3 regions of the Xanthomonas sp. 3058 genome follow, and region 1 is predicted to be linked to each of the others. Evidence: predicted binding sites of a transcription regulator. Region 1 holds the regulator's gene; each other region holds the start of a gene.
The links. Region 1 encodes FliA, which starts transcription of late flagellar genes. Its sites were predicted from a motif close to TAAAGTTTNNCNNNCNNNGGCCGATAA; they were not measured.

Region 1 (4,176 bases):
TGCGGCACCCACACCGCTCATGGCTGCGGCCATGACCGCACCCGTCGCTGTCGCTGTTGCCGGCTACGGCCAGGACGACGACGCGCTGGCCGACGAGGCCGATTTCGATCTGGACGACGCCCTGCCGCAAATCCTGCCGCCGGCCGCCTTGCCGCCGCTGGTGGTCGCACCGGTGGCCCTGGCCGCCGTGCCGGTCGCCGCCGCCCCGGCGACGCAGAACGACGAAGAACTCAAGCAGCTACGCGGCGAACTGGCGCTGATGCGGCAGATGATCGAGCGAGAAATGAACCGCCTCACCGACGAGCGCCTGCGTGGCTCGCCGGTGCGTGCGCAGGCGCTGGAGTTGATGGACGACTACGGCTTCGACGCCGGTCTGACCCGCGACATCGCCATGCAGATCCCCGCCGACACCGAATTGCACCGCGGCCGCGGCCTGATGCTGGGCTTGTTGTCCAAGCGCCTGCCGGTGGCCCCGATCGACCCGCTGGAACGCGGCGGCGTGATCGCCCTGGTCGGCCCGACCGGCGCCGGCAAGACCACCACCATTGCCAAGCTGGCGCAGCGCTTCGCCGCCCAGCACGCCCCGCGCGACGTGGCACTGGTCACCACCGACACCTTGCGCGTCGGTGGCCGCGAGCAGCTGCACAGCTACGGCCGCCAGCTCGGCATCGCGGTGCACGAAGCCGACAGCGCCGAAAGCCTGCTCGCGCTGCTGGATCGCCTGCGCGACTACAAGCTGGTGCTGATCGATACCGCCGGCATGGGCCAGCGCGACCGCGCCCTGGCCGCCCAGCTGAACTGGCTGCGCGCCGCCCAGCAGGTCACCTCGCTGCTGGTGCTGCCCGCCAACTCCCATTTTTCAGACCTCGACGAGGTCGTGCGCCGCTTCGCCCACGCCAAGCCCCAAGGCGTGGTGCTGACCAAACTCGACGAGACCGGCCGCTTCGGCAGCGCCTTGTCGGTGGTGGTCGACCACCAAATGCCCATCACCTGGGTGACTGACGGACAGCGGGTCCCTGACGACCTGCACCGCGCCAATGCCGCCAGTCTCGTTCTTCGCCTTGAAGATTTACGGCGCGCTGCCGATAAGCCCTGTACTCCGGAGCACAACCATGCAGTCGCGTGAATACGCAAAGCTGACCAACGCCTTCCCCCTGTCGGCGACCCGTCCCGAGCCCTTGGGCCCGGTGCGCACCATTGCCGTGACCGGTGGCAAGGGCGGCGTGGGTAAAACCAACATCTCCGCCAACCTGGCCGTGGCGCTTGCCGACATGGGCAAGCGCACCCTGCTGCTGGACGCCGACCTTGGCCTGGCCAACCTGGATGTGGTCCTGGGACTCTCGCCCAAGTACACCCTGGCCGACCTGATCGCCGGCCGCTGCACGCTCGATGAAGTGATCATGGAAGGTCCGGGTGGCGTGCTGGTGGTGCCGGCCGCCTCCGGTCGCCGCCACATGGCGGAACTGGCCCCGGCCCAGCACATCGGCCTGGTCAACGTGTTCTCCGAACTGGAACGCGACCTGGACGTGATGGTCATCGACACCGCCGCCGGCATCACCGACAGCGTGCTGACCTTCTGCCAGGCCGCACAGGACACCGTGGTGGTGGTCTGCGACGAACCGGCCTCGATCACCGACGCCTACGCGCTGATCAAGGTGCTCTCGCGCGAACGCGGCGTGGACCGCCTGCAGATCATCGCCAACATGGTGCGCGACCCCAACGAAGGCCGCCTGCTGTACGACAAGCTGTCGCGGGTCTGCGAAAAGTTCCTCGGCGACGTGTCGCTGAACTACCTCGGCCACGTGCCGCAGGACGACTGGTTGCGCCTGTCGGTGCAGCGCCAGCAACCCGTCATCAAGGCTTACCCCGCCAGTCCGTCGGCGCAGGCCATTGCAGAAATCGCTCGCCGTACCTCGCGCTGGCAGGCCCCCACGGTGCCGCGCGGCAACGTCGAGTTTTTCGTCGAACGCATCATCCAACGGGGAGTGGCCGCATGAGTACCGCCACCGCAACGACCGCCACCGCGCAGTACCGTGCCGTGCAGCGCAACAACGCCAACGACATCGTCACCCAGCATGCCGATCTGGTCCGCCGCATTGCCCACCATCTGGCCGCGCGCCTGCCGGCGAGCGTGGAAGTGGACGATCTGATCCAGGCCGGCATGATCGGCCTGATCGAAGCCTCGCGCAGTTACGATTCCGACCAGGGCGCCTCGTTCGAAACCTATGCCTCGATCCGCATCCGCGGCTCGATGATCGACGAGATCCGCCGTGGCGACTGGGTGCCGCGTTCAGTCCACCGCCGTGCCCGCGACGCCGCCGCCGCCGTGCGCAAGATCGAGCAGAACACCGGCCGCGCCGCCGCTGCCACCGAAGTGGCCGCCGCGATGGAAATGCCGCTACCCGATTACCTGCGTCTGATGGAAGATGCCGCACGCGGCCAGGTGCTGAGCCTGGAGTCGCGGATCGAGGACCACGGCGAGCTGGACACCACCGCCAAGGGTGGTCCCAATCCGCAGCAGATGATGGAGCGTGGCGAATTCGGCCGCGAGCTGGGCAAGGCCATCGGCCAGTTGCCCGAGCGCGAGCAGTTGGTGCTGTCGCTGTATTACGAGCAGGAATTGAATCTGAAGGAAATCGGCGCCGTGCTCGGTGTCAGCGAATCGCGCGTCTGCCAGATTCACGGCCAGGCGGTGGTGCGTCTGCGCGGCCGCCTCAAGGTCTTCGAACTGGCCGATGCCGGTGTCGAAATTGACGAATAATTTTTTCGCGTATTTTTTAGTGTTAGGAGCTTGATGTGAACAAGAACATGCGGATTTTGATCGTGGACGACTTCTCGACGATGCGACGTATCGTCAAGAATCTGTTGGGCGATCTCGGCTTCACCAATACCGCAGAGGCCGAAGACGGCAACAGCGCATTGGCTGCGTTGCGTGCCGGCCCGTTCGATTTCGTGGTCACCGACTGGAACATGCCCGGCATGACCGGCATCGACCTGCTGCGCAACATCCGCGCCGACGCCAAGCTCAAGCACCTGCCGGTGATGATGGTGACCGCCGAAGCCAAGCGCGAGCAGATCATCGAAGCGGCCCAGTGCGGCGTGAATGGCTACATCATCAAGCCGTTCACCGCGCAGACGCTGGAAGAAAAGCTGGGCAAGGTGTTCGAACGTCTGGCGGCGACCGCCTGATGAACGCCACCGTGGATACCAACGCAGAACGCGCCGCATTGATCGACCGCCTGCAGGGCGCGCTCGATGCACTGGAAAGCGGTGACGAAGCCGCCTGGAAGCGCGAGGTGGATCACCTCGCCGCCTTGCGTACCCGTCCGATGATGCAGGGCCTGAGCCGGCTCGCCCGCGAACTGGGTCAGGCGCTGGGCGAATTGCCCACCGTGCCTGACGAAGCCGGCGAACTGGACGATGCGTGTTCGCGCCTGGACCACGTGGTGGAAATGACCGAAAAGGCCAGCCATCGCACGCTGGATCTGGTCGAGGAATGCCGCGAGCTGGCCAACCAGCTGCGCGACGGCGGCCTCAATCAGGACCAGGGCGCGCTGATGGACAAGATGCGCCACAACCTGACCGAGCTGTCGCTGGCGCAGAGCTACCAGGACCTGAGCGGGCAGATCATCCGGCGCGTGGCCGGGATCGTGCGGCGCGTGCATGAAGGCTTCGGTGCGCTCGGCCTGCCGCCGAAGAACACCGAGCCGAAGAAAGACGACGGCGGTCTTGCCGGTCCTGCAGTCAAGGGCCTGGACCGTCACGCGGTGTCGCAGGACGACGCCGACGACCTGCTGTCCGGATTGGGGTTGTAACCATGAGTGCTGTTCCAGACGATATTGCTGCCGATTTCATCGTCGAGGCCCAGGAAATCCTGGATCGCCTCGGCGAACAGCTGGTCGCGCTGGAACAGGCACCGGACGAAGCCGACCAGCTCAACGCGGTGTTCCGCGGTTTCCATACGCTCAAGGGCGGCGCCGGCTTTCTGGCGATCAAGCCGATGGTCGCGCTGTGCCACGCCGCCGAAGAAACCCTCGGCATGGCGCGCTCCGGCCAGGCGGTGTTGCAGGCGCATCACTTCGATGCCGCGCAGCAGTCGCTGGATTATCTGCAGGCGATGCTGGATGCGATGGGCTCGGGCGAAACCGTGCCGCATGCACCGGCCTCGCTGATTGC
Region 2 (4,176 bases), on a different contig from region 1:
CAGGCGCTGGCCCTTGAGCTCGACCGGTTTGAAGCCGCGTGTCTGCGCCTGCTTCTTCAAGGCGTCGAAATCCAGCCCGGCGTGCTTGAACAGATCGACCGCCAGATCGCGCTGGATCCAGCCTTCGAGCGTGGGATGGGCGGCGCGCGGGTTGTCGCGCACCACGTCGAACATGGTGTTGGTGTTGGAGCTGGCCACCGTGTCCCAGCCATAGGAAGCCGGCGCGGTTTCGTGCACCACCAGCACACCGAGCGCGCCCTGGCGCGCGCCTTCTTCGTACTTGTAGGTCCAGCGACCGTAGTAGGTCATGCCGGCGCCGTCGAAGGCGCCCTTGCCGGTTTCGAAATCCGGGTCGTTGATCAGCACCACCGCGATCTTGCCCTTCAGGTCCACGCCCTTGAAGTCGTCCCAGTCGCGTTCCGGCGCCTTGACGCCGTAGCCGACGAACACCAGCGGCGCGTTGGCGATGTCCACGTTGGACGACCCATCCAGCGCGGCGCGGATGGCGATCTGCTTGCCCTGGGTCAGCGCTTGCGGCTTGCCGGCGTTCTGCAGGGCGATGGTCGGTGTGCCGACGATGTCGGCGCGGCGCAGCGGCACCGCCTGGGTCCATGCACGCTTGCCGTCGGTCAGGTCGCCACCCGGCTGCAGGCCGGCAGCGGCAAACTGCTTGCTCAGGTAGGCGATGGTCTTGTCCTCGCCGGCGGTGGCCGGGCCACGGCCTTCATAGGCGTCGGAGGCCAGTTCCTTGACGTCGCGCGAGATGCGCGCGCCATCGAAGGTCGGCGTTGCCGCCATCGATGCGGTCGAGACCGCCATTGCCAGAACGCCCATTGCACCTCGTGTCATCACGGTTCGCTTCACTGCAGCACCCAGATCGTGTCGGAAACAGCACTGGAGTGTAGCCAGTGCGGCACTCGATCGGGTGCAAGGCAGCGGCCGATGCATGCGATGGCGATGGCACGTCATGCATGGGCGATGCCGCGACGGTGGGCGATGTGGCAATGCCGCGCGTGCAACACCGAGCCAATGCCGTCAACGCACCGCGTAGGGTTTGTGGGCGCGTTCATTGGCGCCGGATGCCGTGCCACCGCAACATGGAGAGCGGTCAACGCTGCAGCGCCGACGACGACGAACGTCGATGCGCCTTAAAACAGATCGACGCTGCCGACCTGCTGTGTGATCTGCCGCATCTGCCCCCTGGCCACCAGATCGGCGTAGACCTCGGCGCGATTGCGGCCGTGCTGCTTGGCCCAGTACAGCGCCTTGTCGGCCTCGTCCAGCAGATGGCTGATCAACCGGCCATGGGTCAGTTCGACGATGCCGGTGCTGAGCGTGACCTTGCCGACCTGCGGGAACAGATACTCGGCCACTGCCAGACGGAAGCGCTCGAACAGACTCACCGCCGTCGCGCGATCCACCCCGCGCAACACGATCACGAACTCTTCGCCACCGAAGCGGAACAGCAGATCGTCGTGACGGAAGCAGCGCTGCATCAACTGGGCGACCAGCAGCAGCACTTCGTCGCCATACAGATGACCGAAGGTGTCATTGACGCGCTTGAAGTGATCGATATCCACGATCCCCAGCCACGCGCCCTCGCTCGCCGCCGCCTCCGCGCCGCCGGCGAACAATCGCAAGATCACATCGTCGAAGGTCTTGCGGTTGCGCAGGCCGGTCAACGCATCGCGCTGGGCGTCGTCGAGCAGGCTGCGGTAATTCTGGAAGAACCGTGCAAACCCCTGCAGCATCACCTGCTCGGCAGCGCCGGGAACGCACGCACCGCCCACGCGCAGGCAGGTGCGGATGCCGCGCGCTTCCATCATCGGATACACCAGCAACGCGCGGCCGTCCTGCTGCAGCTGCACCGCCTCGCCGGGCCCGTGCATGTCGGCCAGTTGCGCGCGCATCTGTGCGTCCTGGATGTCGACCACCGTCAGCGACAGCCGGCCATCTTCGCGCAGCCGCGTTTCGGCCATGGTGCGGCCATCCAGGGAGATGCGCAGCAACGACAGTTCTTCGGATGCGCAAATCTCGCGCACGGCGCGCAACAGGCTGAGGTCGAGCAGATCGGCATCGCGGATCGCGGTCAGGTCCACCATCCGTTCCAGCAGCGGAGCCGTGGTCATCGCTGCACCAACGCGTGGACGCACCCAGGCCCGCAGCACCGGCTGCCGCATGCAGGCACATCTCTCGGGCTGGAACGCGCTGGCATCACCACGGGGTACCGACAGTCTCGATGCCGGTTCATCGGCGTTCGTTGAGCGAACTTGAGTTTGCCTGCCGGCCTGCGCCGCAGGCGGCTAGCCGGCGTACACGAATGTGTACAGGCCACCCAGACGCCGCGCCCGCCGCGCCGGACTCAGGGCAACGCCGATTCCAAGGCATCGTCCCCCAACGCATGCGCCTGCATCAGGCGTCGGCTGCCGGCGTTCAAGCCTTTCACCTGCACCTCCAGGCCGTGGTGACGCAACCGCTGCACCACCTTGTCCAGCGCGGCCACGGCGGTGATGTCCCAGAAATGCGCACGGGCGACATCGATCACCACGGCGCGACCTGGCACCTCGCGCGCGTCGAAGGCGTCGATGAACACATCGGCCGAGGCGAAGAACACCTGCCCGCGCACGCTGTAGCTGCGCACGCCGTCGTCGCCATCGCGGTGTGCGATCTGCAGCAGCCCGGCCACCTTGAAGGTGAAGAACACCCCGCTCAGCACCACGCCCACCGCCACGCCGGCGGCCAGGTTGTGGGTGACCAGGGTCACCGCCACGGTGGCCAGCATCACCACGCTGGAGGTGCGCGGATGGGTGACCACGGTGCGTAGCGAACGCCAGTCGAAGGTTTCGGCCGAGACCATCACCATGATCGCCACCAGCGCCACCACCGGCACCTGCGATACCCACGGCTTGAGCAGCACCATCAGGATCAGCAGGAACACGCCGGCGAACAAGGTCGACAGACGGCCGCGGCCGCCGTACTTCACGTTGCCCACGGTCTGCCCGATCATGCCGCAGCCGGCGATGCCGCCGAACAGGCTGGCGGCGGTATTGGCCAGGCCCAGCCCGGTGCACTCGCGGTTCTTGTTGCTTGGCGTGTCGGTGAGTTCGTCCACCACGCGCGCGGTCATCAGCGATTCGAGCAGCCCCACCATGGCGATGGCCAGCGCCGGCAAGGCGATGATGCGCAAGGTCTCCAGCGTCAGCGGCACCGAGGGCCATTGCAGGAACGGCAACGCGGTCGGCAACTTGCCCAGGTCGGCCACGGTCTTCAGCGGCAAGTGAAACGCAGTGGCGGCCACGGTCAGCAACAGGATGCACAACAGCGGCGAGGGAATCGCCGACACGCCCGGCAGGCGCAGCCGCGGCAGGCCGTAGATGATCGCCAGGCCCACGCCCAGCATCGCCCAGGTGGCCGGGTTGGCGCCAAGCAGGTGCGGCAGCTGTGCGGCGAAGATCAGCACCGCCAGCGCGTTGACGAAGCCGGTGCGCACCGAGCTACTGACAAAGCGCATCAGCACGCCCAGGCGCAACAGGCCGAACAGGATCTGCACTGCGCCGGCCAACAGGCCGGCCGCCAGCAGATACGGCAGGCCATGCGCGGCCACCAGCGGCGCAGCCACCAACGCCACCGAGCCGGCGGCGGCGGAAATCATCGCCGGACGGCCGCCACAGAACGCGATCACGATGCCGATGACGAACGACGCAAACAGCCCGACCTGCGGGTCCACGCCCGCCACGAAGGCGAAGGCGATCACCTCGGGAATCAAGGCAAACGTTGCGACCGCACCGGCCATCAGTTCGCGCGCAGGCGACGCGCGCCATTGCGCCAGTTCGGCACGCAGAAAAGACATTGCAGACTCCAGGACAGAATGAACCGTGGCTCGCGCCACGTTGCGAACAAGCATCAGGCGAGCGCGGGCAGCGCACTCAGAACCGCAGTGTACGAGGGGTGCATGCCGATTCCGAGCACTGGCCGCGCTCGCCTGGCGATGCGCACGGTGGTTTTACCTCCGCCCAAGCACCGCGCGGACACACACACGTGGATTGGAGAGCGCGCGCGAACGCGACCCTACCCGCAGCCGGCATGTGACCGGTGCGGCAATGCGACGTTCTGTGGGTGAGGTCACGCCGCACACGGCGGGCACGGACCAACATGCCTGCCTCATCGCCTCGGGCA
Region 3 (4,176 bases), on a different contig from region 1:
ACCGCGAATTGCCGGTGGTCTGGGCGGTCGCCAAGGGCTCGCTGGTCAACAAGGTGATCCTGGTGCCGGCGGCGCTGGCGATCAGCGCGTTGGAAGCCTGGCTGCGCGGGCGCGGTTACAACGTGCCGCTGGTGATGCCGCTGATGATGATCGGCGGTGCGTATCTGTGCTTCGAAGGCGTGGAGAAGCTGGCGCACAAATTTCTTCACGACGAAGCGGAAGAGGCGCAGCGGCATGCCGAGCGCACCCGCGCGCTGGCCGACGCGAGCGTGGACGTGGTGGCGCTGGAAAAGGACAAGGTCAAGGGTGCGATCCGCACCGACTTCATCCTGTCGGCGGAGATCATCGTGCTGTCGCTGGGCGTGGTGGCGGGCGTGTCGTTCGGGCAGCAGGTGGCGGTGCTGGTGGCGATCGCGCTGGCGATGACCATCGGCGTTTACGGCCTGGTGGCGGCCATCGTCAAGCTGGACGATCTGGGCCTGTACCTGACCGGCAAGGGCGCGGCGCTGGCTGCGTTCGGTCGCGGCATCCTGGTGGCCGCCCCGTGGCTGATGAAGTTCCTGTCGGTGGCCGGTACGCTGGCGATGTTCCTGGTCGGCGGCGGCATCCTGGTGCACAACATCCCGGCGCTGCATCACATCGTGCAGGATCTGACCAAGTCGGCCGGCGGCATGGGCTGGCTGGTCGATGCGCTGGGCAACATGCTGGTCGGCGTGGTCGCCGGCGCGATCGTGCTGGGCGCAGTGACGCTGTTCCAGAAGCTGCGCGGCAAGCCGGCGGCGCACTGACGCCTCATTGCGGCATGGTGGAAGACCACCCGGCTGCCGCGCTGAGACCGGCGGTGGTCGTTGAGGCCCGCAGGCAATCGAAGAACCTCCGGCGCATCTGCGTGGTGCGCCGCGTACCCAGCCCGACTGATCGGCGCGCCAGTCCGAGGTTTGCCGCTAATCGGCGCTGATCACCCGGTTCTTGCCGGCCGACTTGGCGTCGTACATGGCGCGGTCGGCACGGCGGATGACATCGTCCTGGGCTTCGTCCAGATGGCGCAACGCCACGCCGCCGCTGAAGCTGATGAAGACCCGCACGTCGTCGTGCAGCAAGGAGCGCTGCGCCAGGGCGCGCTGCAGACGGATCACCGCTGCGCTGGCTTCGAAGATGGTGGAGTCCGGCAACAGCAGCACGAATTCCTCGCCGCCGAAGCGGGCGATGGCGTCGGTGGTGCGCAGCACCGCCTTGGCCACTTCCACGGTATGGCGTAGCGCCGCATCGCCGCCGGCATGCCCGTGGGTTTCGTTGAGATGGCGGAAGTCGTCCAGATCCAGCATCGCCACGCACAGCGGCTGGCCGCTGCGCTGGGTGCGTGCGGCTTCGCGTTGAAACAGCTCTTCGAAGCCGCGTCGGTTGAGCGCGCCGGTGAGCTGGTCTTCGCGCACCAGGCCGGCCACGTCCTTGAGTTCCTGTTCGAGCGAGGCGATGCGCTGCTCGGCATCCTCGACCTGGCGACGGGCCGCCAGCAGTTCGTCGCGCGCGGCCAATGCCTGCGCCTGCACGCCGGCGGTGTCCTGCAGCAGCTCCTGCAGCAGGCGATTGAGGTCCGGGATGCCGCGTGCGTCGCCGATGGCCTGCGAGTAGCCGGCCACCCGGTCGTGGTACTCGCCGGTGCTGGTGGCCATGCCGTCGAGGCGGTCGACGAAGGACACCATCATCTCGCGCATGGCGGTCTTGGACTCGGCGATGCCCTGCTTGAGCAGCCCTTGTTTGTAGATGACCTCGCGCAGGGTGCCGCGTGCCTGCTCGATCGAGCTGACGTCCAGCGGCCCGGAGATCAGCTGCCGCACCACCGAGATCTGACCCTGCAACCAGCTGCGGTCGTCGAGCAGTTCGCCGACGTTCTCCAACAACAGGTCGAACAGGCCGAGCAGCAGGTTCTGTTGTTCGCTGGCATCCTCGGCGCGCAGGCCGATCTGGTGACTCAGTTCGCGCAGCCGCTGTTCCAGCGTGATCAGCTCGTGGCCGGGGCGCCAATGGCGCAGCGCCGAGGCCAGGGTCTGGGCCTCTTCGGCCAGTTCCGGGCTGCGTTGCAGCAGCGTGGCCAATGCGTTGCCCAGCGCGTGACGCAGCAGGTCGCGCAGCTGCTCGGCCTCGGTGCGTCCTTCGGCCAGCGAATCGCCGGTATCGACGGTACGGATGTATTTGTCGATCAACTGCCGCAGGACGCGGCCATAGCCGGGCCAGTCGCCGGCCGCATAGGCCGCGCTCAGACGCCCGCCCATGTCGCCGAGTTCGCCATGCAGGCTGGCGATGCCTTCGGCAAAGGCCAGCAGCAGCGCCTCGGGGTGCGCGGCATGCGAGAACAGGCGCATCAACAGGGCGGTGGCGGCAGCCGGATCGTGCGCGCCGGACTTGGTCTTGGCCGGCACCAGGTGGTGGGCAGCCAGACCGTGCCGGCCGCGCTCGCTACCGATCACCGCCGGCATGGCGGCCGCCGGGCGCATGCTGTCCGCACCGCCCCAGGGCAACAGGCGGCGCAGTCCACCACGCGGACGGCTTGGAAGTTCAGGCTGGTCTGCCATGCGCCAGGGTCTCGAAAAGGCGTGATGCAATGGCTCGTTATCGGCGCGCATCCCGGTCGCTTAAGCGGGCAGGAGCATGCAGTGATGTTGGTCGCGCAGGCGCAGGGTCGGACACGCAGCGGGAAGTATGTAGCTGAATCATTTAGATCGGTGACGTCGAGCGCCACTGCAAGCTCCCGCTTTCGGTGCGTTTCAACGCCAATGCACCTGTCTGGGGATGTCATCGCACTGCAATGTGCGATAGCGGCCTGACTGCGTGCGCCATGTCAGGTCGTCGAAGGCGGCTTGTCGCGTAAAAGTAAACACGTGTTCACGCATATTTTATTTGCCCGGGGTGTAGATTCGTCCACATGGACAGCGTGGAGTACGCGCGTCGTCCGCTCCTCGACTCGTGGCAAGTTGTCTGGCTGAATTGGCAGACGATGGTTTTCGCTTCGCTGTTTTCCGTCTCCACCCACTTCACGACGGACGTTTAGATGGTTGCCATGATGCCGCTTCACGCTACCTCCGCACGCTTCGAGCGCAGTACCGTGCTCACTCTTCCGAAGAAGGGCGGGCGGCCGCGTGACGCACGCGGACGCTTCATTCCGCACCACGAGCGATTGCCGGTGGCGTTGGCCGACACCCGGGGTGCGTTGTTCGTGGTGTCGGAGATGGCGGACTTCATCAAGGCCGGCGGTCTGGGCGATGTCGCGGCCGCATTGCCACGCGCGTTGCGTCATCGGTACGACGTGCGGGTGTTGATCCCCGGTTATCGCGCGGTGCTCGAGCGTGCCGGCAAGGTGGAGATCGTGGGCCGGGTGTTGGCGCATGCCGCGTTACCGGCCTGCGACATCGGCCGCATCGTGCAGTCCGACGGCTTGCCGATCTACATCCTGTTGTCCAGGGAACTGTTCGAACGCGACGGCTCGCCATATGTCAGCGCCAGCGGTTCGGAATTCGAAGACAACGCCATCCGCTTCGCGACCTTGTCGCATGCCGCCGCGCAGATTGCCGCGGGCCATGCCGGATTGGGCTGGAAGCCGCGCCTGCTGCACCTCAACGACTGGCCGTGCGCGATGGCGGCGGCGTATGTGCGCTGGTCCGGCGGCACCACGCCTTGCCTGCTGACCATCCACAATCTGGCTTACCAGGGCCTGGTGCCGTATTCGATGGCCGCCGCGTTGGGTATCCCGGCCGAGCGCGTGGCCGAGCTGGAGTTCTATGGGCAGATGTCGTTCCTGCGCGGCGGTATCGTGCATGCCGACCACGTCAATACCGTCAGCATCAGCTATGCCCAGCAGATCACCGGCCCGGCGCAGGGCTGCGGGCTGGATCGGCTGCTGGCCGGTCGCGCCGCCAAGGGCGCGCTGACCGGCATCGTCAATGGCATCGACGCCAGCTGGGACCCGCGCACCGATCACCATCTGGACGCGCATTTCAGCGTGAACCAGTGGCAGGGCCGTCACGCCAACGCGGCGCAGGTGCGCAAGGCGTTCGGCTTGCGCGACAGCAGCGGGCCGCTGTTTGCAGTGGTGTCACGGCTGGTGCATCAGAAGGGCCTGGACCTGATCTGCGAAGTCGCCCCGCAGATCGTGGCCGCTGGCGGCCAGATCGCGGTGAT

Region 2: GGR61_RS19800 (GGDEF domain-containing protein) is a predicted target of FliA. The motif match lies at 2,248-2,274, and genes of this name have one in related genera.
Region 3: GGR61_RS15800 (GGDEF domain-containing protein) is a predicted target of FliA. The motif match lies at 2,611-2,637, and genes of this name have one in related genera.

The regions. Positions count from the first base shown of each region.
Region 1 is NZ_JACHOF010000001.1:687,064-691,239, reverse strand. It holds gene flhF (flagellar biosynthesis protein FlhF) at 1-1,126, shown strand, start outside; gene GGR61_RS03115 (MinD/ParA family protein) at 1,113-1,997, shown strand; gene GGR61_RS03110 (RNA polymerase sigma factor FliA) at 1,994-2,761, shown strand; gene cheY (chemotaxis response regulator CheY) at 2,797-3,189, shown strand; gene GGR61_RS03100 (protein phosphatase CheZ) at 3,189-3,815, shown strand; gene GGR61_RS03095 (chemotaxis protein CheA) at 3,818-4,176, shown strand, end outside.
Region 2 is NZ_JACHOF010000027.1:41,891-46,066, forward strand. It holds gene GGR61_RS19795 (M28 family metallopeptidase) at 1-849, opposite strand, end outside; gene GGR61_RS19800 (GGDEF domain-containing protein) at 1,149-2,129, opposite strand; gene GGR61_RS19805 (SulP family inorganic anion transporter) at 2,363-3,850, opposite strand; RNA gene GGR61_RS19810 (sX9 sRNA) at 3,878-3,954, opposite strand.
Region 3 is NZ_JACHOF010000014.1:66,298-70,473, forward strand. It holds gene GGR61_RS15795 (DUF808 domain-containing protein) at 1-788, shown strand, start outside; gene GGR61_RS15800 (GGDEF domain-containing protein) at 945-2,573, opposite strand; gene glgA (glycogen synthase GlgA) at 3,050-4,176, shown strand, end outside.